DNA from 3 places in the Methylibium sp. T29-B genome. Region 3 is predicted to be linked to each of the others. Evidence: predicted binding sites of a transcription regulator. Region 3 holds the regulator's gene; each other region holds the start of a gene.

Region 1 (8,441 bases), on a different contig from region 3:
CCCGGCGAGAGCAAGCGCGACTTCCTCGACCGCGCACGCGCGGCCGTGGTCGTGCTGAAGGACGTCGCGGCATGAGCGGCTTGCGGCAGCTCAGTGCCTCGCAGCAGGTGGGCCTGCTGTTCCTGCTGGTGTTCGGCGCGCTGCTGCTGATCAGCGCCGTGGCCCTGCTGCGCTCGCTGCGCGAGCGCGGTGAAGAGAGCCGCGACCGGCACGAACGGTTCAAGCGCGAGCTGCGCGCCCTGTGGATCGGCGCCTCGGTGTTCTGGCTCGCCTGGGTGTCGGGTGCGGCGGGGGCGACACTGCTGTTCGGCGTGCTCAGCTTCCTGGCGCTGCGCGAGTACATCACTCTGATGCACACGCGGCGCAGCGATCACCGCAGCCTGATCCTGGCCTTCTTCATCGTGCTGCCGCTGCAGTACCTGCTGGTGGCCAACCGCAATTTCGACCTGTTTTCGGTCTTCATTCCGGTCTACATCTTCCTGGCGATCCCGGTGGTGAGCGCGCTGGCCGGCGACCCGGAGCGCTTCCTCGAGCGCAACGCGAAGATCCAGTGGGGCATCATGGTCTGCGTCTACGGCATGAGCCATACACCGGCGCTGTTGCTGCTGCAGTTTCCGAACCGCGAGGATCGCGGGGCCTTCCTGGTGTTCTTCCTGGTGCTGGTGGTCGCGGTGGCCCACATCGCTCAGGAGGCCGCGAGCCGGCGCCTGCGCCGCCGCCCCGTGGCGCGCCACATCAGCCGCAGCTTCAGCTACCGTGCCTGGCTGATCGGCGCGCTGGTGGCGGCGATCGTCGGCGGTCTGCTGTACTGGATCACACCCTTCAAGCCGGGGCAAGCGATGGTGATGGCGCTGATCGCCAGTGCCTGCGGCACGATGGGCGAGTTCGTGATGAAGGCGCTCAAGCGCGACGCCGGCGTGCACTACTGGGGCAACCGCGCCTCGGTCACCGGTGCGGTGGGCCTGCTCGACCGCGTGGCGCCGCTGTGCTTCGCGGCGCCTGTGTTCTTCCATTCCGTGCGCTGGTACTTCAACCTGAGCTTCTGATGGCGACACGGATCCTCGGCATCGATCCAGGGCTGCGCACCACCGGATTCGGCGTGGTCGAGTGCGAGGGGTCGCGGCTGCACTACATCGCCAGCGGCACGGTACGCACCGACGCGCTGCCGAACGGCGACCTGCCGGGGCGGCTGAAGATCATCTTCGAGGGTGTGCGCGAGGTCGCGGCGCGCTACCAGCCGGACTGCGCCGCGGTCGAGATCGTGTTCGTCAACGTCAATCCGCAATCGACGCTGTTGCTCGGTCAGGCCCGGGGCGCGGCACTGGCGGCGCTGGTGTCGGGCGATCTGGCCGTGGCCGAGTACACCGCGTTGCAGATGAAGAAGGCGATCGTCGGCCACGGCCACGCCCGCAAGGAGCAGGTGCAGGCCATGGTGGCGCGGCTGCTGTCGCTGCCCGGTGAGCCGAGCCGGGACGCAGCCGATGCGCTCGGCCTCGCGGTCTGCCATGCGCACGCGGGCGCGTCGCAGGCGGCGATCGCCGCCGTCAGCCCGCTGGCGCGGCGCGCCCATGCGCAATACCGCAAGGGCCGCAGCTATTGACCGGCGCCGAGGCCGGTCGGCGGCGATCAGCCGCGCCAGACGACGTTGTGGCGCCGGAAGAGATCGCGCAGGCCTGTGCCGTTGTTGAGGTCGATCAGGCGGCGCTGCATCACCTGCGCCAGGTCGGTCGCGCCGCGCTTCACGGCACAGCCGACCACCCAGCCGTTGCGCGGCGCTCGCGGGATCGGCGGCAGCGGCACGATCTTGTAGCGCGGCTGGCCGGCGAGCGTCGCCTCCAGTTCGGAGGCCAGGCCGGCGGCCGCCACCACCTCGCCGGAGAGCAGGGTCTTCGCCGCTGCCACGCCGTCGGCGTGCTGGGTGCTGAGCGTGTCGCGGAGGGCGCCGGAGTCGGCGCTGGCCAGCAGGTAGCCCGGCAGGGACACGCCCGCCACCGCGATCTTCTGCCCGCGCAGGGCCTCGATGGTCTCGGGCGTCGGACCGCGCTCGCTGTCCCAGGCCAGCATGACCGTCTCGCGGTAGTAGGCGCCGAACACCTCCACCTGCGGATTGGCCTCGATCAGCGGGCGGTCCATCGGCACATGCAGCATCACGTCGGCCGGACCCCAGCCGAGGTAGTGGCCGCGCCAGACGGCGTTGCGCAGGTCGTCGCCGACGCTCTCGCCGGCCGGGATCGGCAACAGGCTGAGCGGCACGCCCACGCTGTCGGCCAGCACCGCGGCCAGATCGACATCGACGCCCTGACCGTTCAGGTTGAACGGCGGCATGTCCTGGTAGACCGCCACCACCAGCCTCCCGCTGCGCCGCACGCGTTCCAGCGCGCTGCCCTCGGCACGGAGCGGCGCGGACAGCGGCGCCAGTGCCGCGGAGGCCCCCAGCAACCGGCGACGGGAGATCACAGCGGCTTCTCGCGGCGGGTTTCGAGGTAGCTCTTGATGGCCCAGACCGCTTCCTGCTGCATCACGCCCTCGAACGGCGGCATGTAGACGGCGCCGTTGCGGGTGCGTCCGTGGCGCACCGTGGTGGCGTAATACTCGTCCATTTCCTTCACGCAGGCGGCCTTCTTCTTGTCGTCCTTCAGCGTGGCGCATTCGCCGTCGAGCTTGCGCAGATCGGGAGCGATCCCGCCGGAGATGGCCTCCAGGCCATGGCAGCGGGCACAGTTCTGGTTATAGGCCGAGGTGCCGATCTTGATGGCCTCGTCGTTCTTGCGGTACGGATTCTCGGCGCGCCATGTATCACCGAGCGCGGGGAGCGACTGGGTATCGACGGCCTGCGGCGTGACGTCCCCGTGGGCGTAGGCGCCCGCGGCGCCGGCGATCAGGCTCAGCGCGACGAGATGGCGCAGGCACTGGGTACGAAAGTTCATAGAAAGATGCTCCAAATCAGAGGGACAGTCCGAGGGTGCAAGTGATGTGCCATCGCCACAGTTCTGCCCCGAACCCCTGCTCGTGACGGTTCACACCGTCATTTTGCTCCACACTGGAGCATACTGACGCTCCCCATGGATGTGCCGCAGGGCCAGGCTGGCACGGTGACAGGGGGACGATTCAGGCAGTGACGACAAGGCGTTCAAACGCCTAGGCAATGGACACACAGCAGAGGCGGCTGCCGGCCGCCCGAGAGGCTGACGCCCCCAAGGAGACACGATGACCGCATCCCCCACCGCCACGCGCGCTGCCCAGCGTGACAGCCGGCGCCCGTCCGGGTTCGGCCATTCCGCGACGAGCGTCTGGCTGCCGCCGGACCCGGGTCACGTCGACACCATCGCGCAGTCGCATGAACGCTGTGCCTCGCTGCGGCTGAGCCCGATCCGGCCGCCGGACCACACCCCGCTGATGCGCTCGGATCTGGCGGTGGCCCGGGAGCGCAACCGCTGTCTGTCGCTCCATGCGGTGCCGGTGATGGAGATGCTGCTGGAGCAGATTCTCGCGACGCAGAGCATGGTGCTGCTGACCGACGTGCAGGGCACGGTGCTGCATTCGATCGGTCACGACGACTTCCTGACGCGTGCGTCCAAGGTCGCGCTGGCGCCGGGCGTCAACTGGAGCGAATCGAGCAAGGGCACCAACGCCATCGGGACCGCGCTGGTCACCGAAACGCCGACCATCGTGCATGCCGACGAGCACTTCGTCCACGCCAACCAGTTCCTGACCTGCTCGTCCTCGCCGATCTTCGATCCGCGCGGCAACCTGGTCGGCGTGCTCGACGTCAGCGGCGATCACCACTCCTTCCACGTCCACACGATGGGCCTGGTGAAGATGTCGGCGCGCATGATCCAGAACCACTGGCTGATCGAGGACAGCCACCAGACCCTGCGCCTGCATTTCCACCTGCGTCGCGACTATCTCGGCACGCTGATGGAAGGCATCGTCTCCGTCGGGCAGGACGGCAAGCTGCTGGCCGCCAATCGCGCCGCACTGGACATGCTGCGCCTGTCGGGCGCGGCCTTGCGGATGAACACGGTCACCGGCCTGTTCGGCGTGTCGCTCGGAGCGCTGGTCGACCATTTCGGCTCGACGCTGTCGACGCCACTGGAGCTGAGCCTGCCCGACGGCCGCCAGATCCATGCGAACGCCCGCTTCAATGGCACCGGCTGGCACCAACTGGGCCGCGCCCGTGACGATCAGCCGGAGGCGCTCGCCCACGAGGCGGCCCGCGAGCCGGCCGCCCGCGACGCGCTGCCCGACACCGCTCGCGAACCGACGGCCCATCCCAATGCCGTGCCGCCGTCGCCGAGCCTGCGACAGCTGCAGACCGGGGATGCGCGCATGGACGACGTGGTCACGCGCGTCAAGCGAGTGCTCGACCGCGACATCCCGGTGCTGATCCAGGGCGAGACCGGCACCGGCAAGGAAATGCTGGCCCGCGCGATCCACCAGGGCTCGCGCCGCGCCAGCGGCCCCTTCATTGCCGTCAACTGCGCATCGATCCCCGAGACCCTGATCGAGTCGGAGCTGTTCGGCTACGAGGAAGGCGCGTTCACCGGCGCGCGCCGCAAGGGCGCCGTGGGCAAGGTCCTGCAGGCGCACGGCGGCACGCTGTTCCTCGACGAGATCGGCGACATGCCGCTGGGCCTGCAGGCGCGGCTGCTGCGGGTGCTGCAGGAACGTGAGGTCACGCCGCTCGGTGGCACGCGGGCGCTGCCGGTCGATGTGTCGGTCATCAGCGCGACCCATCAACCGCTGCGAGAACTGATCGACCGCAAGCAGTTTCGCGAGGACCTGTACTACCGCTTGAACGGCCTGGTGGTGCAGTTGCCGGCGCTGCGCGAGCGCACCGACCTGCTGGCGCTGACCGAGAAGCTGCTCAAGCGCGAGTGCCGTGGTCGTCTGCTGCGCCTCGACGCCGAGGTGTTGCGGCTGATGCAGGCTTGCCGCTGGCCGGGCAATATCCGCCAGTTGGCCACCGTGCTGCGCACCGCGGTGGCGATGGCTGGCGACGATGCCGTGATCACCGTCGACCACCTGTCCGAAGACTTTCTGCAGGATGCGCGTCGCACACTGGACGAGGAGCCCGCCTCGGTCGCCGCCTCTCGGCCGCCGGTGAGCATGGCCCAGCACACTAACCCGCAACCCTCGGACGCGGCAGCACCCGACGGCCTCGGCAGCGCCCAGGTCGGCGAAGCGCCGGGCGGACGCAGCACGCTGCACCAGCTCGAGCACGACACCGTCCGCCGCGCGCTGGCCGAGGCCGGCGGCAACATCTCGGTCGCCGCCCGGCGACTGGGCATCAGCCGCAACACGATCTACCGCAAGCTCTACTGGCCGCCAGGCGCCGGCCGTTGAGCGCCACCGGGTGCAGTGCCGGCGAAAACCAGGTCCGGACGGATCTGCGTCGGCGCCGGCACCGCGCCGTGGTCAGAGCTCGACCAGGCCGTTCTGCGCCGCCAGCCGCAGCAATTGCAGGTCGTTCGCTGCACCCAGCTTCTGCCGGATCAGCGACATGTAGTTCAGCACCGTCTTGTCGCCGAGGTGCATGGCCTCGGCGATCGCACGCGTCGCGAGGCCCTGGGCGGCCAGCCGCAGCACATCGAACTCGCGCGGCGTGAGCTGCCGCAGCGGCCCGCCGCGCTCCACTTCCAGGGGATCGAGCATCGCCTCGACCAGTTCGCTGGAAAACACCCGGCGGCCCTGAGCGACCTGACGCACCGCATCCAGCATCGCCTGCGGGTCGGAGTCCTTGGTCAGGTAGCCCAGCGCACCGGCGCGCAAGGCCTGCAGTGCATAGCTCTGCTGGGCGTGCATCGTGAACACCAGGATCCGCAGCGAGGCCAGCCGGGCGCGCAATCTCTGGATGGCCTGCAGGCCGCTGTCGTCCTTCAGGCTGAGATCGACGACGGCGACGTCGATCTGCTGCAGGCGCAGTTGCTCGCAGGCCTGAGCCGAGGTGGCGCAGGCTGCGACCACGCACATGTCGGGCTCGGCATCGATGAGCTGCCGGTACCCCGCCCGCACCACCGCGTGATCGTCAAGCAGCAAGACGTGTATCAAGCATTTCTCCCTCGAGTGACTCGGTGACGGCGACGGCCGGCACCGGCACCCAGACTTCGACGCACAGGCCAGGACCGGCGTTGTCGACCAGTCGCAATCCGCCACCCACCATGGCCAGGCGCTCGCGCATGCCGAGCAGGCCGAGGCCACCCCCGCGGCAGCGCACTGGCGCGGCCGCAGCCATCGTCGATCACCCGCATCCGCACACGCTGCACGGCCGGCACATCGATACGAACCTGCACTTCGCCGGCGCCGCTGTGTCGGTAGGCGTTCGTCAACGCTTCCTGCAGGCTGCGGTAGAGCGCGAGCGCGGCATCCTCTGGCAGTGCCGGCAGCGGCACGGCGATGTCGGCCCGGATCGTCACCGTTGGGTGATGAGCCCGGGCCCGATCGATCAAGCCCGCCAGTTCGTGCGCCAGTCCTTCGGCCTCGAGCCCGTGCGGCCGCAGCCGGCTCAAGAGCGTGCGCAGCTGCAGTCGGATGCATCCCAGCGAAGCGACCATCTGGTCCGCGCAGCGCGCCAGCTCTACCGGATCAAGCCGTGCGGCATGGCGCTGAAGCAGCGAAGCCGTGGCCGACATGGCGGTCAGATGCTGGCCGAACTCGTCGTGCAGGTCGCTCGCCAGCCTGCGCCGCTCGCGCTCCTGCACGTCGATCAGTCGCTGGGTGAGCCGGCTCTGCTCGCACCGCGCCGTGGCCAGTCCGGCGGCGAGCTCGTCGATGCCCCGCGCGATAGCCGCGTACTCGCGCAGCCTCAAGGCCGGGAAGCCCGGTTCCGGCTGGCCGGCCTGCAGCCGGGCCAGTCCGGCACACAGCACGCTGGCCGGCGCCAGCGCTTGGCGCACGATCCACCACACGCCGAACAGCATCGCCCCGCCGGCCACGAGCAACAGCAGCAGCAACGGCAGCACATCGCCCAGTACCTCGTCGATCTCGCTGTCGGGCGCCGGTTCGACGATCAGCGTTCGCGGACCGATCGCGATGCGGTGCTGGGCCACGGGCTTTCCCGCGGGCGCCAGCCGGCGAGCGTAGTCGTGGAGCAGTGACACCTGCTCCAGGTTGTCCTGACTCGGCTCATCGGCCCAGCGCACCCGCAGGTGCCGTGCATGCCCCTCCGCGAGCAGGGCCTGCAGCCGGAGTTGGCTGTGCGCGTCGCCGAGGTTTGCCTCCGCAGCAGTCGACAGCAGTTCCACCACCGCGTTGGCGCCCTGCATCTCGTCCTGGATGCCCGAGCGCAGCGCCACGGCGGTGTAGACCAGCGTGATCCCCAGCCACAGCGCCGCGAGCAAGGCGAGCCAGACCACGAGGCGCTTGCTCAAGTCCATGGGTGTCTCCTTTGCTACGTCGATCGCATGCACACCGGGCAGGCAGCAATCGTCATTCCTGACCCGATCGCGGCGAGCGGGAGGATCTCCCGATCTCGCGCGGGCGATCTCCCGATACACCGTGGACCCCGCTTCCTAGACTCCGGCTCGCTCGTACACCACAACATGAGGAGATACCGATGAGCAAGCATCCCGTCCGTCACGCCCTGTCCGTCGCAGCGGCGCTGGCCGTCCTGGGACTGTCCCAGGGTGCGCACGCCGTCAAGAACGTCACCTGGGAAGACATCTCGAACGACGACCGCACGAGCACCGACGTCCTGAGCTACGGTCTGGGCCTGAAGGCCCAACGCTACAGCCCGCTGAAGCAGATATCGACCGCCAACGTGCAGAAGCTCGTCCCGGCATGGAGCCACTCCTTCGGCGGCGAAAAGCAGCGCGGCCAGGAAGGCCAGGTGCTGGTGCATGACGGCGTGATCTACGCGACCAGTTCCTACTCTCGCTTCACGGCGCTCGACGCGAAGACCGGCCGGCAGCTGTGGACCTACGAACACCGCCTGCCCGACGACATCCGTCCGTGCTGCGACGTCGTCAACCGCGGCCCCGCCATCTACGGCGACAAGGTCTACTTCGGTACGCTCGACGCACGCGTCGTGGCGCTGGACCGCGCCACCGGCAAGGTGGTGTGGAACGAGAAGTTCGGTGACCACAAGGTGGGCTACACGATGACCGGCGCGCCCTTCATCGTGAAGGACAAGAAGTCCGGTCGCGTGCTGCTGATCCACGGCTCGTCGGGCGACGAGTTCGGCGTCGTCGGATGGCTGTTCGCACGCGATCCCGACACCGGCGCCGAGGTCTGGGCTCGCCCGATGGTCGAGGGCCACATGGGCCGCCTGAACGGCAAGGACAGCACGGTGACCGGCGATGCGAAGGCCCCCTCGTGGCCGCGTGACAAGGACGGCAAGCTGGTCGAGGCGTGGCACCAGGGCGGCGGCGCGCCGTGGCAGACCGCGTCGTTCGATGCCGAGAACAACACCATCGTGATCGGCACCGGCAACCCGGCGCCGT
Region 2 (8,441 bases), on a different contig from region 3:
CCGAGAAAGTGGCATCAGTACGCGTTGTGTTCATTCGCGCGGATGTGGGCCACGGTGACCTTGCCGCGCATCACCCGGTAGGCCCATGACGTGTAGAGCACGATCAGCGGCATGAAGACCAGCGTGGCAGCCAACATCAGGCCTAGCGTCATGGGGCTGGACACGCTGTCCCACACCGTCAGGCTCGCGTTGGGCATGCTCGACGAGGGCATGATGAACGGGAACATGGCGGCGCCAGCCGTGCCCACCACACCGACGATGGCCAGTGCTGAAGCCACAAAGGCAGCCAGCGTCCGGCGCAACGTCACGAGCCCGGCTGCCAGCAACGCACCTGCGATACCCATGGCCGGCAGCAACCAGATCAAGGGCTGCCGGGCATAGTTGAGCCACCAGCCGTCAGCGCTGCGCACCACCGTCTTGGCCAAGGGGTCGGGCATGGCGGCCGGGTCCAGCACCGACGTGATGACGAAGCCCTGGATGTCGCCGATGCGCAGCCACACCCCTGCAGCCACGAAGGCCAATGCCATCAGCAGGGCAGCGCCGACAGCGCCCCGCGCCGCGCGCCGCTGGATCTCGCCCTCGGTGCGGTGCGCGAGGTACATGCCGCCGTGCATCGTGATCATCGCGCTGCTCACCACACCGGCCAGCAGCGCGAATGGGTTGAGCAACTGCCAGAAGCTGCCGGCGTAGGTGCTGACGAGGTAGTCGTCGAAACCGAAGGGCACGCCCTGCAGCAGGTTGCCGAAGGCCACGCCGAAGATCAATGGCGGCACCGCGCCGCCGATGAACAGGCCCCAGTCCCAGGTGCTGCGCCACGTGGCGTTGTGGATCTTGCTGCGGTAGTCGAAGCCCACAGGGCGGAAGAACAGCGCCCACAGCACCGCCAGCATGGCCCAGTAGAAGCCGCTGAACGCGGTGGCATAGACCAGCGGCCAGGCTGCAAAGATGGCGCCGCCACCGGTGATGAACCAGACCTGGTTTCCGTCCCAGTGCGGGCCGACGGTGTTGATGACGACGCGGCGTTCTTCATCGCCGCGACCGACGAAGGGCAGCAGCGTGCCCACGCCCATGTCGTGGCCGTCCATGATGGCGAAGCCGACCAGCAGCACGCCGACGAGCAGCCACCAGATCACCTTGAGGGTTGGATAGTCAAGCATCGCGGTTCCTTCAGGCGTGAGCCGGCTCGAACTGGTAGCGGCCGGTGCCGAGGCTGCCCGGACCCTGACGCGCGAACTTCTGCATGAGGTAGACCTCGACGATCAGCAACACCGTGTAGAAGCCGACGAAGCCGGCCAGCGAGCCATAAAGGCTGTTCACGCTCAGCGTCGACACGCTCAGGTGCGTGGGCAGCACGCCATAGATCGTCCAGGGCTGGCGGCCGTACTCCGCCACCACCCAACCCAGTTCGCAGGCCAGCCAGGGCGCCGGCAGCATCCACACAGCCCACTTCAGCAGCCAGGGCTTGCCGGTGCAGGCGCCCTTCAGCGTGCTCCAGAAGGCCAGACCGAAGAGCAGCAGCATGGCCATGCCCAGCGCCACCATCAGGCGGAAGCTCCAGAACATCGGCGCCACCCGCGGCACGGTGTCGTTGACCGCCCGGTCGATGATGTCCGGCGTGGCTGTCCTGACGTCAACCACGTACTTCTTCAGCAGCAGACCGAAGCCGAGGTCGGCCTTGTGCCGCTCGAAGGTCTCCTTGGCCGCGACGTCATCGCGGTGCTTGCGCAGGGCTTCCAGCGCGGTCACCGCCACGATGCCGCCTTCAATGCGTTGACGGTTGCGCGCCTTGATCTCGCGGATGCCGGGAATCTCCTTGCTGATGCTGCGGGTGCCGATCAGCCCCATCACCCACGGCACCTCGATCGCCCAGTCGTTCTTCTGCGCTGCCTCGTTGGGCCAAGCCACCACATTGAAGCTCGCCGGCGCAGGCTCGGTCTCCCACATCGCTTCGATGGCCGCCATCTTGGTCTGCTGGGCCTCGCCCACCGTGTAGCCGGACTCGTCACCCAGCACGATCACGCTCAGCGTCGAGGCCAGGCCGAAGGCCGCGGCCACGCGGAAGCTGCGCTTGGCGAACTCGACGTCGCGGCCCCGCAGCAGATACCAACTGGAGACCGACAGCACGAACATGGCCCCGGTCACGTAGCCGGCCGACACCGTGTGCACGAACTTGGCCTGGGCATCTGGTTGAAGACGACGGCCCAGAAGTCCGTCATCTCCATGCGCATGGTCTGGTAGCTGAACTCGGCGCCGACGGGGTTCTGCATCCAGCCATTGGCGATCAGGATCCACAGGGCGCTGAGGTTGGTGCCGATGGCCATCAGCAGCGTGACCATCAGGTGCTGCGTCTTGCGCAGGCGATCCCAGCCGAAGAAGAACAGGCCGATGAAGGTCGACTCGAGGAAGAAGGCCATCAGCCCTTCGATGGCCAGCGGGGCGCCGAAGATGTCGCCCACGTAGTGCGAGTAGTAGGCCCAGTTCGTGCCGAACTGGAACTCCAGCGTGATGCCGGTAGTGACGCCCAGCGCGAAGTTGATGCCGAAGAGCTTGCCCCAGAAGCGGGTCATGTCCTTCCAGATGACGTTGCCCGTCATCACGTAGACGCTCTCCATGATCACCAGCAGCCAGACCATGCCAAGGGTGAGAGGCACGAAGAGGAAGTGGTACATCGCCGTGGCCGCGAACTGCAGCCGCGACAAGTCGACGAGTTGCTCGGAAATCACTGGGGATGCTCCTGTCTTGTTGTCGGTGAGTTCGGCTGCCGGGTGGCCGAAGGGGTTGTTGGTGCCACGAGATGCGCAGCCGTCTGCTCGCTGCCGGCATCGACCGAGCTGTCGCGAACAAAGGTCCACCACAGCACGGCGAGCACGGCCAGCTTCACCGCCACGGCAGTGGTGAGGTGGCGCAGCAGTCGACTGTCATCGCGGTTCATGGGCTCCCTCTCTCCAAGTTCCGTGCCACCGCCCCCCCATGCCGTCGGCAAAGCGGCGATGCTTGCGCGCCCAGCAGGTGAGTTCGCGTTGTGGCGGTCTGCTCCCAATGCGAAGTCGAGCGTGGCCGTGACTGCCAAAGCGCGTCGCGACGCTGCCAGTCAAGGGCACTTGGCGGTGCTCTTGGCAGCGTTCGGCAGTGATTGACTTGTCGGCAGCAGCGCCTGCAATGGCACCGACTTGCGTCAGGCTTCCCTGTCTTCCGAGGAAGGAATTCGCATCAGCCAGACGCCATGCGTTGGGTCGGAGCCGCTCACACCGCTGGCATGAGATTCGCAGATACAGGGCATGGCGTAGGTGCAAACGGCCGAGTGGTGTCGTGCTCCTGCTGCCTTGGAGTCAGGGCTCGAGCCATGGACCTTCCCCGTTCCGAACCGCAGCCGCAACTCGCGAGGGCCGGTGCCTCGACCGGCGGCTACGACGCGGCCGTGCCGATCGCTTCTTCTGTACCAAACACAGAGGAAGACCCACCCTCGCTCCATCGCCAACCGATTCTCGCGCTGCCGCTTTGAACGCTCGACACCCCACCCCCGAGGAGACACCGCCATGAGCGAATCCACCCCGAGCGTCTGCCTGACACAAGTGCAGGACTACCAGTTCGACGTCGGCTTCGGCACGCCGGGCCCTGCACTGCGCGCCGACGAACCGCCACCGCTGGGCCAGGGCGGCGGTCCTTCGCCCGTTCAGCTGCTTGCTGCCGCGGTGGGCAACTGCCTCAGCGCCTCACTGCTGTTCGCACTGCGCAAGTTCAAGCAGGCACCGGAGCCCCTGTCCTGCAGCGTGCACGCAGACGTCGGGCGCAATGCCGAAGGCCGCATGCGCGTGCTGGCCATGACCGTCCGGCTGACTTTGGGCGTTCCTGCCGCCCGCCTCGAACACCTGGAACGCGTGCTCGCCACCTTCGAAGCCTATTGCACCGTCACGCAAAGCGTCAGCCCAGCGATCCCGGTGACGGTCGAAGTCTTGGATGCCCTCGGGGCCCACCTCAAGTGACGAGCACGCGGCCATGAGCACGGTTCGTTCGCCCCTGAAGCACCTGGCGCCCGGCTGGTATGCATGGTGATGGGCCTGGCGGGGCTGTCGCTGGCCTGGCATGCTGCCGCGCCTGTGCTGGGCGATGGCGCAGGTGCTGGCGCCCTCGTGATCGGCGCCACCGCTGCGCTTGTGTTCGCCGCGCTGCTTGCGGCCAGCCTGTGGCGCCTTCATCGCCACCCCGACGCCTGGGCCGACGACCTCAAGCACCCGGTGCGGCATGTGTTCCTGGCCGCCGTGCCCATCGCGTTGCTGCTGCTCGTCACAGCCGCGGTGTCCGCCGGACTCGGAGGTCCCGTGCTCGAAGCGCTGTGGTGGACGGCATCGCTGCTTCAACTGTCGATCACCGCCTGGGTGATGTCGCGCTGGTGGCGCAGCGGCCCCGGCGGCGGACTGCCTTGGGCGAGCCTGACGCCGGCTCTCTTCATCCCGATCGTCGGCAACGTGCTCGTGCCCCTCGCGGGCGTGCCGCTGGGCCGAGCTGAGTGGTCGGCTGCGCAGTTCGGCATCGGCGCGCTGTTCTGGCCGGTGGTGCTGGTGCTGCTGCTCGTGCGACTGGCGAATCAGGGCCTTTGGTCCAAGCGACTGTTGCCGACGACCTTTATCTTCATCGCGCCGCCGGCAGCCATCGGTTTGTCCGCGCTGCGCTTTGGCATCACGCCGCTGGTGGTCTGGGGCTCGTGGGGCGCAGCACTGTTTGCGCTGCTCTGGGTGACGCCCCTCTTGCGCCGCATCGCGGACCAGCCCTTCGGCATGGCGCACTGGGGCATGAGCTTTCCGATGGCCGCCTTCACGGCGTTGACACTTCGCCTGGCACCGACGGGGCCCCTGAGCGTGCTGGGCATCACGCTGCTGGCTGCCACATCGCTGCTGATCGCTGCACTCGTGCTGGCCACTCTTCGCGGGTTGCGCGACGGCAGCCTCCTGGCACCCGAAACCGTGCCCATCAGCGCAGGCGCCGGCATGGCGCCGGCCTGACGTCGATGTCCGCCAGCGTGCTTCGGCGGCCAGCCCTCAGACCAGGCCCAGCGCCTTCAGGCGTCGGTAAAGGGTGCGTTCGCTCAAGCCCGCCTGGCGCGCCAGTTCCTTGCGTGTGCAGCGCGAGGTCTCGGCGAGTCGGCGCAGGTCGGCGTCGCTGATCTCCCCACCGCGCGCGACGGTTCCGGCTGGTGCCGAGGCAGGGGCCGGGATGGCGACCGGGTGCGGTCCGTCGCCACTGAGAGACTCGGGAAGATGTTCAACTCGCACGATGCCGTCATCGGCAAAGAGGCGGGCACGGTCCAGCACGTTGCGCAGCTCGCGGATGTTGCCCGGCCAGTCATGGGCCTGCAATCTCGCCATCGCCTGGGCGTCGACCGATATGCGATGCTTGACGGGCCCGCCCCGTTGCAGGAAGGAATCCACCAGCATCGGGATGTCGTCCGCGCGCTCGCGCAACGGCGGCAGGTGGATCGGAAACGCGCTGATGCGGTAGTAGAGGTCCTGGCGGAAGCGGCCGTCGGCCACCATCTGCTGCAGCGGCTTGTGGGTGGCGGCCACCAGGCGGAAGTCGGCTTGCTGGGACTCGATCGAACCCACGCGACGGAAGGTGCCCGACTCGATCAAGCGCAACAGCTTGACCTGCATCGACAGCGGCACGTCGCCCATCTCGTCGAGAAACAGCGTGCCGCCCTTGGCCGTCTCGACCAGACCGGGCTTGCGCGCATTGGCACCCGTGAAGGCGCCCTTCTCGTAGCCGAACAGCTCGCTTTCGAACAGCGTCTCGGTCAGCCCCGAACAGTCGACCACGACGAAGGGGCCGTTCGCACGCGGACTGGCCTCGTGCACCGCACGCGCGAACAGTTCCTTGCCTGTACCCGATTCGCCCAGCAACAGCACCGGCAGCGTGGACGGCGCCACGCGCTGTACCGCCGCCAAAGCGGTGTTGAAGGCTGCTGCCCGCCCGACGAGGCCATCGGAACTGGGTCGGGCCGAGGCGCTGCGGACGGTGGCCAATCGCTCCACGTAGGCCACCACCTCCCGCTGCGCGCCGAGGATGGGGCGCAGTTCCACGTCCACGTGCTCCGGGCCACGCGGCGTGTGGTGGATGTGCAGCACCCGATCCGGGCCCTTGAGCTCGAAGGCCTTGCGCATCGGGCAATGCTCGCCCGCCTGGTCGCATGGCACGTCGTAGTGATGCGAGACGCGGAAGCACTTGTGCCCGATGTAGGGCTTGTCCACCGTTCCGAACTGACGTTGGTAGGCCGTGTTGGCGGCCAGGATGTTGTAGTCCGGGTCCAGCACGATCATCGGTTGCGCCTCGTGCTCGAGGAACGAGATCAGGGCCTGGACCTGGGGCTCAGTCCGCAGGGCAGCCGATTCGATCGGAATGTGCGCAGGGGTCTTGGTAGGCATGTTGGGCGGCAGGTTGCGGTGATTGTGCGCGCTGCTGCCAGCACTGCCAATCCGGGTCCATCACACTGCCATGCCTCACTGCCAGAGGCCGCCCTGGCATCGCCGAAGTTCTCGCCAACGGTCCGCGGCGGAAAGAAACTCGTTGCCAATCAATGACTTGGAAGACGGCACTGATTTCGACGGGGGATGGCACGCGTCTTGATCAGGAACAGGGTGTGGCTGCCGCCACGCCTGTCAAACAACCCACTGGAGACCGAGCATGAAGACGAACGAAGGCAGTGTGGATCGCGTGTTGCGCATCGTCGCAGGTCTGGTCCTGATCGGCCTGGCTGCCACCGGCAAGGTGGGCTTGTGGGGCTACATCGGCGTGGTGCCGCTGCTCACCGGCGCGGTCGGCTGGTGCCCGCTCTACACCGTGCTCGGCATCAAGACTTGCCCGACGCACTGATGCATCCGCTGAACAGGAGACCGCACATGCCCAACCGCAGCGCCCTGCAAGTCGAAGGTTTCTTCGACCCCGCCACCTGGACGGTCAGCTACATCGTGCTCGACAAGGGCACGATGCAATGCGCGCTGGTCGACAGCGTGCTCGACTACGACCCAAAGTCGGGCCGAACCTCGAACGCCAGCGCCGACCTCCTCATCGCGCGCGTGCGCGAACTTGGCGCCACGGTGCAGTGGATCCTGGAGACCCACGTCCATGCCGACCACCTGTCGGCCGCGCCCTACTTGAAGCAGGAACTCGGTGGCCAGCTCGGCATTGGCCAGCACATCACCACCGTGCAGAAGGTCTTCGGCAGCCTGTTCAACGCCGGGGCCGAATTCGCCCACGATGGCCGCCAGTTCGATCACCTCTTCAGCGATGGCGAGACCTTCCACATCGGTGGCATGGAGGCGCGCGCCATGCACACGCCGGGGCACACGCCGGCCTGCATGACCTATGTGATCGGCGACGCCAACCAGACCGCCGCCTTCGTCGGCGACACGCTCTTCATGCCCGACTACGGCACGGCACGCTGCGACTTCCCCGGCGGCGACGCGCGCACGCTGTTCCGGTCGATCAACAAGGTGCTGAGCCTGCGCCCGAAACCAAGCTCTACATGTGCCACGACTACCAGCCCGGCGGTCGCGAAGTGCAGTACGTCAGCACGGTAGCCGAAGAACGCGAGAAGAACGTGCACGTGCGAAATGGAATCAGCGAAGAAGAGTTCGTCGCCATGCGCCATGCACGCGATGCCACGCTGGGCATGCCTACGCTGATCCTGCCGTCGGTGCAGATCAACATGCGCGCGGGCCAGCTGCCCGAGCCGGAATCGAACGGCACGCGCTACATCAAGATCCCCTTGAACGCCGTGTAGAGCGTTTCCGCCGCTGCAGGCCGCCATCAGAGCGACCGCTTGCCATTTCAACGATGCGTTTCAGCGATTGCTCAGGAGACAAACCCCATGGACATCCGAACCCTTACCGGCGAACTGTCGGTCGCCCCGCAGATCGTTGCCTTGGATCTCAAGGCGCTGGCCGACGCGGGTTTCAAGTCGATCATCTGCAACCGGCCCGACGGTGAAGGCGCCGACCAGCCCAACTTCGAAGAGATCGAACGCGCGGCCGGCCAGCACGGCCTGCACAGCCGCTACCTGCCAGCCGAGTCGGGCAAGGTCACCGACGAACAGGGCGCGGCCTTCGGTGCGCTGATGGCCGAACTGCCCAAGCCGGTTCTCGCCTACTGCCGCACCGGGATGCGTTCGACCACGATGTGGGCGCTCTCGCAAGCCGGCCAAATGCCGCTGCCGCAGATCATCGAAAAGTCCTCGAAGGCAGGTTTCGACCTCAAGGGCGTGGTTCGCCGCATCGTCAACGGGGGCAAGACGCCGGTGGAAGTGGCCGATGCCACTCACGAGGTCGTCATCATCGGTGGCGGTGCCGCGGGCATCTCAGTGGCGTCCAGCCTGTTGGCGCGCAGCCCGGGCCTGGACATCGCCATCATCGACCCGGCCGACATCCACTACTACCAACCCGGCTGGACCC
Region 3 (4,548 bases):
GGTGTCGACATACAGCGTGGCGTGCTCGGGCGCCAGGTGCAGCAGCAGCGGCAGGTCGGGGCGGCGGGTGTCGACGCTCGGGCGCGCGCCGAGCGCGTCGCGCATCGCGTCGCAGACACCGTCCTTGATGCGCAGCGCGGCGAAGTTCAGGCTCTTGAGCGGCGCGCGCTGCGCGGTCACGTCCACCTTCAGGGTCTGCGTCGGCGTGATCCAGTCGGGCCAGCGCGGGCTGCGGGCCAACGCGTACAGGTCGTCCTCGCTGCGGTAGGGCGCATCGGCCACCTGCCACAGCACGCGCTGGGCGAGCCGGCTGCCGAGGTTGAGTGCCATCGCCTCGCGCGGGCCGCCGCGCACCATCACGCCGCCGCGCTGCGTCTGCGCCGCCGCGCCCGGCAGCAACCGGGCAACCTCGTCGGCGAGCAGCGCCTCGACGCCGGCCGCGCAGGGGAGGAACAAGGAGGACGGCGGGGCGTCGGGCGGAAGGGCGACGTTCATGCGTGCAGAGGGGTTCGAGGGTTGCGCTCGCGCCTCGGTCGACACCGGGCGGGGCGCTGGGTCTTGTTGCCGGTTCGGGCCCGAGACCTCGTCGTCACATCATCGTGCGCCGCAGGTTGGCCGGCGCGATCTTCAGCGCCTCGCGGTACTTCGCCACCGTGCGGCGTGCCACCTGGATGCCCTGCTCTTCCAGCATGCTGCTGAGCTGGCTGTCCGACAGCGGCTTCTTGGCGTCCTCGGCACTGACCAGCTGCTTGATCAGCGCACGCACCGCGGTGCTCGACGCATTGCCACCGGCCTCGGTGTTGAGCGAGGAGCCGAAGAAGTACTTCAGCTCGAAGGTGCCGTAGGGCGTGGACATGTACTTGGCGGTGGTCACGCGCGAGATGGTCGACTCGTGCAGACCCAGCTCGTCGGCGATCTCGCGCAGCACCAGCGGCTTCATCGCGATCGCGCCATGGCTGAAGAAGGCCTTCTGGCGCTCGACGATGGCCTGCGACACGCGCTGGATGGTGTCGAAGCGCTGCAGGATGTTCTTCATGAACCAGCGCGCCTCCTGCAGCCGCGAGCTCAGGCCCGCGCCCGATTCGGTGCGCGCGCCCCGCTGCTGCTTGATGGCCTGGGCGTAGAGGTCGTTGATGCGCAGCTTGGGCATCACGTCGGGGTTGAGCACCACGCGCCAGCCGCGGCCGGCCTTCTGCACGATGACATCGGGCACGATGATGTTGGCCTCGGCCTTGGTGAAGGGCCGGCCGGGCTTGGGCTCGCAGCGCACGATCAGCGCCTGCGCGGCCTTCAGCAGCTCCTCGTCGGCGCCGGTGGCGGCCATCAGCTTCTTGCCGTCGCGCCGCGCCAGCAACTCGAGGTGGTACTTGCAGATCAGGATCGCGATCATCTGCGCCTCACAGCGCGGTCCGGCCCGCAGCTGCAGCGTCAGGCACTCTGACAGGTCGCGCGCACCGACGCCCAGCGGCTCCAGGTTGTGCAGCCACTTCAGCGCGCAGCGCAGGCGGTCGAGCAGCTCCTCGACCGCGATGTCGTCCTCGTCGCCGGCCAGGCGCTGGGCGATCTCTTCCAGGGGGTCGGCCAGGTAGCCGTCCTCGTCGAGCGATTCGATCAGCACCATCACCGCGCCGCGGTCCTCGTCGCTCAGGCGCATGCCGCGCAACTGGTCGCGCAGGTGGTCCTGCAGGCTCACCCCGGCGCTGCTGCGCTCCATGGGGTCGAACTCGTCGCTGTCGTTGTTGCCGGCCTTGCCGGGCGTCTCGCGGATGCCGTCGAAGTCCTCGCGCTCGGTGCCGTTCTCCCAGTCCTCGCGCTCGGTGGTGCCGAACTCGGCCGCATCCACCGCGACCGGCTCGGGGTCGGCGGCCACCTCGGACCCCGAGCCCTCCCAGGCGTCATCGGCCTGGCGCTCCGTGGCCGTGGCGCGCTCCACCGGCGCGTCGAACGGGGTCGGCGCATCTTCCTCCACTTCGAGGAAGGGGTTCTGCTCCAGCATCTGCTCGACTTCCTGGTGAAGCTCGAGCGTGGAAAGCTGCAGCAGCCGGATCGACTGCTGAAGCTGCGGCGTGAGCGCCAGATGCTGCGAAAAACGGACCTGCAGGGAAGGCTTCATCACATCCTGAAGTGCTCGCCGAGGTAGACCTTGCGGACGTCGGCGTTCTCGACGATCTGCTCGGGGGTGCCTTCGGCCAGCACGCGTCCTTCGCTGATGATGTAGGCGCGGTGGCAGATGCCCAGGGTCTCGCGCACGTTGTGGTCGGTGATCAGCACGCCGATCCCGCGGCTCTTGAGGAAGCCGATGATTCGCTGGATCTCGATCACCGCGATCGGATCGACGCCGGCGAACGGCTCGTCGAGCAGGATGAAGCGCGGCTGCGTGGCCAGCGCGCGGGCGATCTCGACGCGCCGCCGTTCGCCGCCCGACAGTGCCGGTGCCGGGCTGTCGCGCAGCTTGTCGATCGACAGGTCGTGCAGCAGGCCGTCGAGCAGCTCGTCGATGCGTGCCTTGGTGTAGGCCTTGCCGCGTTCGTCGAACTGGAGCTCCAGCACCGCGCGGATGTTCTCCTCGACGGTGAGCTTGCGGAAGATCGAGGCCTCCTGCGGCAGGTAGGACAGCCCGAGGCGCGAGCGCTGGTGGATCGGCAGGCGCTCGATCGGCGCGCCGTCGATGCGGATCTCGCCGGCGTCGGCGCGCACCAGGCCCACGATCATGTAGAAGCTGGTGGTCTTGCCGGCGCCGTTCGGGCCCAGCAGGCCCACCACCTCGCCGGCCGCAACGGCCAGGTGCACGTCCTTGACGACCTTGCGGGCGCCGTAGCTCTTCTGCAGTCCGCGAGCCTCCAGGCGGCTCGCCATCGCCGTGTTCATGGCCGCGTCCCCGCCCCGGAGTTTGGCGCCGAAGCCGGGTTCTCGCGCGGCGTCAGCACGCCGCGCACCCGGCCTGGCGCGGCCGCGGAGGCCGGGCCGCCGAGCACCTGGAAGACCTCGGTCACGTTGTCGTAGGAGATGGTGTTGCCGGCCACCTCGTCGGCCAGCGTGCTGCCGCGGAAGCGCCGCAGCACGGCCTGGTTCACGAGCCGCACGGTGTCGCCGCGGCCGTCGTACTCGAGGCGCTCGGCCTCGCCCTCGATGTACTCGTCGTTGCTGCCGCGCTTCTGGCGGAAGTAGGCACGCTTGTTCGGCCAGCCGGTCGCCACCGCGGACTGGTAGCCTCGGGACTCTGGCGCACCTCCACGCGGTCGGCGCGGATGACGATGCTGCCCTTGGTGATCTCGACGTTGCCCGACAGGATGTTCAATTGCTTGACCTCGTCGACCCGGGCCGAGTCGGCAGTGAAGGCCAGCGGCTGGCTGCGGTCAGCCTTTTCGGCGGCGAAGGCCGGCAGCAGGGCCAGCCCCAGCACCGCCAGGACGGCCCGGCAAACAGGCTGCGCCAGCAAGGTGCACCGCGATGCAGGATAGGGGGTCGGAGCGGACATGGAGGGAATCGGCATGAATCTTGCTGCCGATTCTAGGGTGAGTTCGATCGCTTGCCACGGCCGGCCGCCGCTCCGACGGCCGCTGTCGCGTCGACGCCAAACGAGGGTCAGCCGCCCTTGCGGATCTGCGCGATCAGGTGGTCGGTGATCGCCAGCGCGCGGTCGTTGCTGCCGGCCAGCGAACCCGAGGTGTAGTAGGACCCGTTGATGCCGATCGCCGGCGTGCCGTCGATCTTGTAGCCGGCCGACAGCGCGGCGGCCTGGCGGGCCTTGGTCTGCACCGAGAACGAGTTCATCACGTCGAGGAACTTGGCCTTGTCGACGCCATTCTTCGCCACGAAGTCGCCGATCGCCTCGGGCGTGTTCAGCGGATTGCGTTCGACGTGCATCGCGGTGAAGACCTTGCGGTGCAGGGTGTCGACCAGCCCCAGGGCCTCGATCGCGAAGTACAGCTTCTGGTGCAGCACGAACGGCACCTCGCGGAAGGCGACCGGCAGGCGCCGGAAGGTGATGTCCGGCGGCAGCTTCTTGACCCAGGATTCGAGCATCGGCTCGAAGGCGTGGCAGTGCGGGCAGCCGTACCAGAAGAACTCCACGACCTCGAGCTTCTTCGGGTCCTGCGTCGGCTGGCGCTGCGACAGCTTCACGTAGTCCTTGCCCTCGACCGGACCGCCCTGGGCGTGGCCGAAGGCCGGCAGCAGTCCGACGCAGGTGGTGGCCAGCGACAGGGTCGTGAAGTCACGACGGTTCATGAGCATCCTTTCAGCGTTCAGACAGACGCAGCGGTGGAGTCATCCCCACGCCGCGAAGTTCATTTCTGCACCCGCACCAGCGCCGACACCATGCCGGCGCCGTCCAGCGTTTCCTTCACCTTCTCGGCCTCGGCGCGCTGCACGAACGGGCCGACGCGCACACGGTACATCGTCCGGCCCGATTGCTCGCGCTCGGTGATCTTGGACTCGAAGCCCTGGATCGCCAGCTTGGCGCGCTGGGCCTCGGCTTCCTCGGTGCGCGCGTAGGCGCCGACCTGCACGAAATAGACAAACGCCTCGGACGCGCCGGTGGTGGAC

The links. The regulator sigma-54, encoded in region 3, starts transcription at its own class of promoters, with help from an activator protein. The targets are predictions, from matches to a motif close to TGGCANGNAANCTGCTTT.
Region 1: the regulator sigma-54 is predicted to act here: its motif matches at 2,962-2,979, upstream of pedF (cytochrome c-550 PedF).
Region 2: the regulator sigma-54 is predicted to act here: its motif matches at 2,943-2,960, upstream of cydP (cytochrome oxidase putative small subunit CydP).

The regions. Positions count from the first base shown of each region.
Region 1 covers NZ_AZSN01000102.1:1,052-9,492, reverse strand. The annotation lists partial or broken gene Y694_RS14985 (lysophospholipid acyltransferase family protein) at 1-75, shown strand, start outside; gene Y694_RS14980 (phosphatidate cytidylyltransferase) at 72-1,046, shown strand; gene ruvC (crossover junction endodeoxyribonuclease RuvC) at 1,046-1,600, shown strand; gene Y694_RS14970 (ABC transporter substrate-binding protein) at 1,627-2,457, opposite strand; gene pedF (cytochrome c-550 PedF) at 2,454-2,927, opposite strand; gene Y694_RS14960 (sigma-54-dependent Fis family transcriptional regulator) at 3,208-5,346, shown strand; gene Y694_RS26015 (response regulator transcription factor) at 5,419-6,051, opposite strand; gene Y694_RS26010 (sensor histidine kinase) at 6,048-7,376, opposite strand; gene Y694_RS14945 (methanol/ethanol family PQQ-dependent dehydrogenase) at 7,556-8,441, shown strand, end outside.
Region 2 covers NZ_AZSN01000016.1:1,258-9,698, forward strand. The annotation lists gene cydB (cytochrome d ubiquinol oxidase subunit II) at 15-1,157, opposite strand; partial or broken gene Y694_RS04545 (cytochrome ubiquinol oxidase subunit I) at 1,168-2,723, opposite strand; gene cydP (cytochrome oxidase putative small subunit CydP) at 2,720-2,932, opposite strand; gene Y694_RS04555 (OsmC family protein) at 3,537-3,983, shown strand; gene Y694_RS04560 (C4-dicarboxylate ABC transporter) at 4,047-5,000, shown strand; gene Y694_RS04565 (sigma 54-interacting transcriptional regulator) at 5,037-6,311, opposite strand; gene Y694_RS04570 (DUF2892 domain-containing protein) at 6,676-6,864, shown strand; partial or broken gene Y694_RS04575 (MBL fold metallo-hydrolase) at 6,891-7,774, shown strand; gene Y694_RS04580 (bifunctional protein tyrosine phosphatase family protein/NAD(P)/FAD-dependent oxidoreductase) at 7,862-8,441, shown strand, end outside.
Region 3 covers NZ_AZSN01000212.1:249-4,796, forward strand. The annotation lists partial or broken gene Y694_RS19710 (class I SAM-dependent RNA methyltransferase) at 1-495, opposite strand, end outside; gene Y694_RS19715 (RNA polymerase factor sigma-54) at 590-2,113, opposite strand; gene lptB (LPS export ABC transporter ATP-binding protein) at 2,113-2,868, opposite strand; partial or broken gene lptA (lipopolysaccharide transport periplasmic protein LptA) at 2,865-3,493, opposite strand; gene Y694_RS19730 (thiol:disulfide interchange protein DsbA/DsbL) at 3,586-4,230, opposite strand; partial or broken gene Y694_RS19735 (SPOR domain-containing protein) at 4,290-4,548, opposite strand, start outside.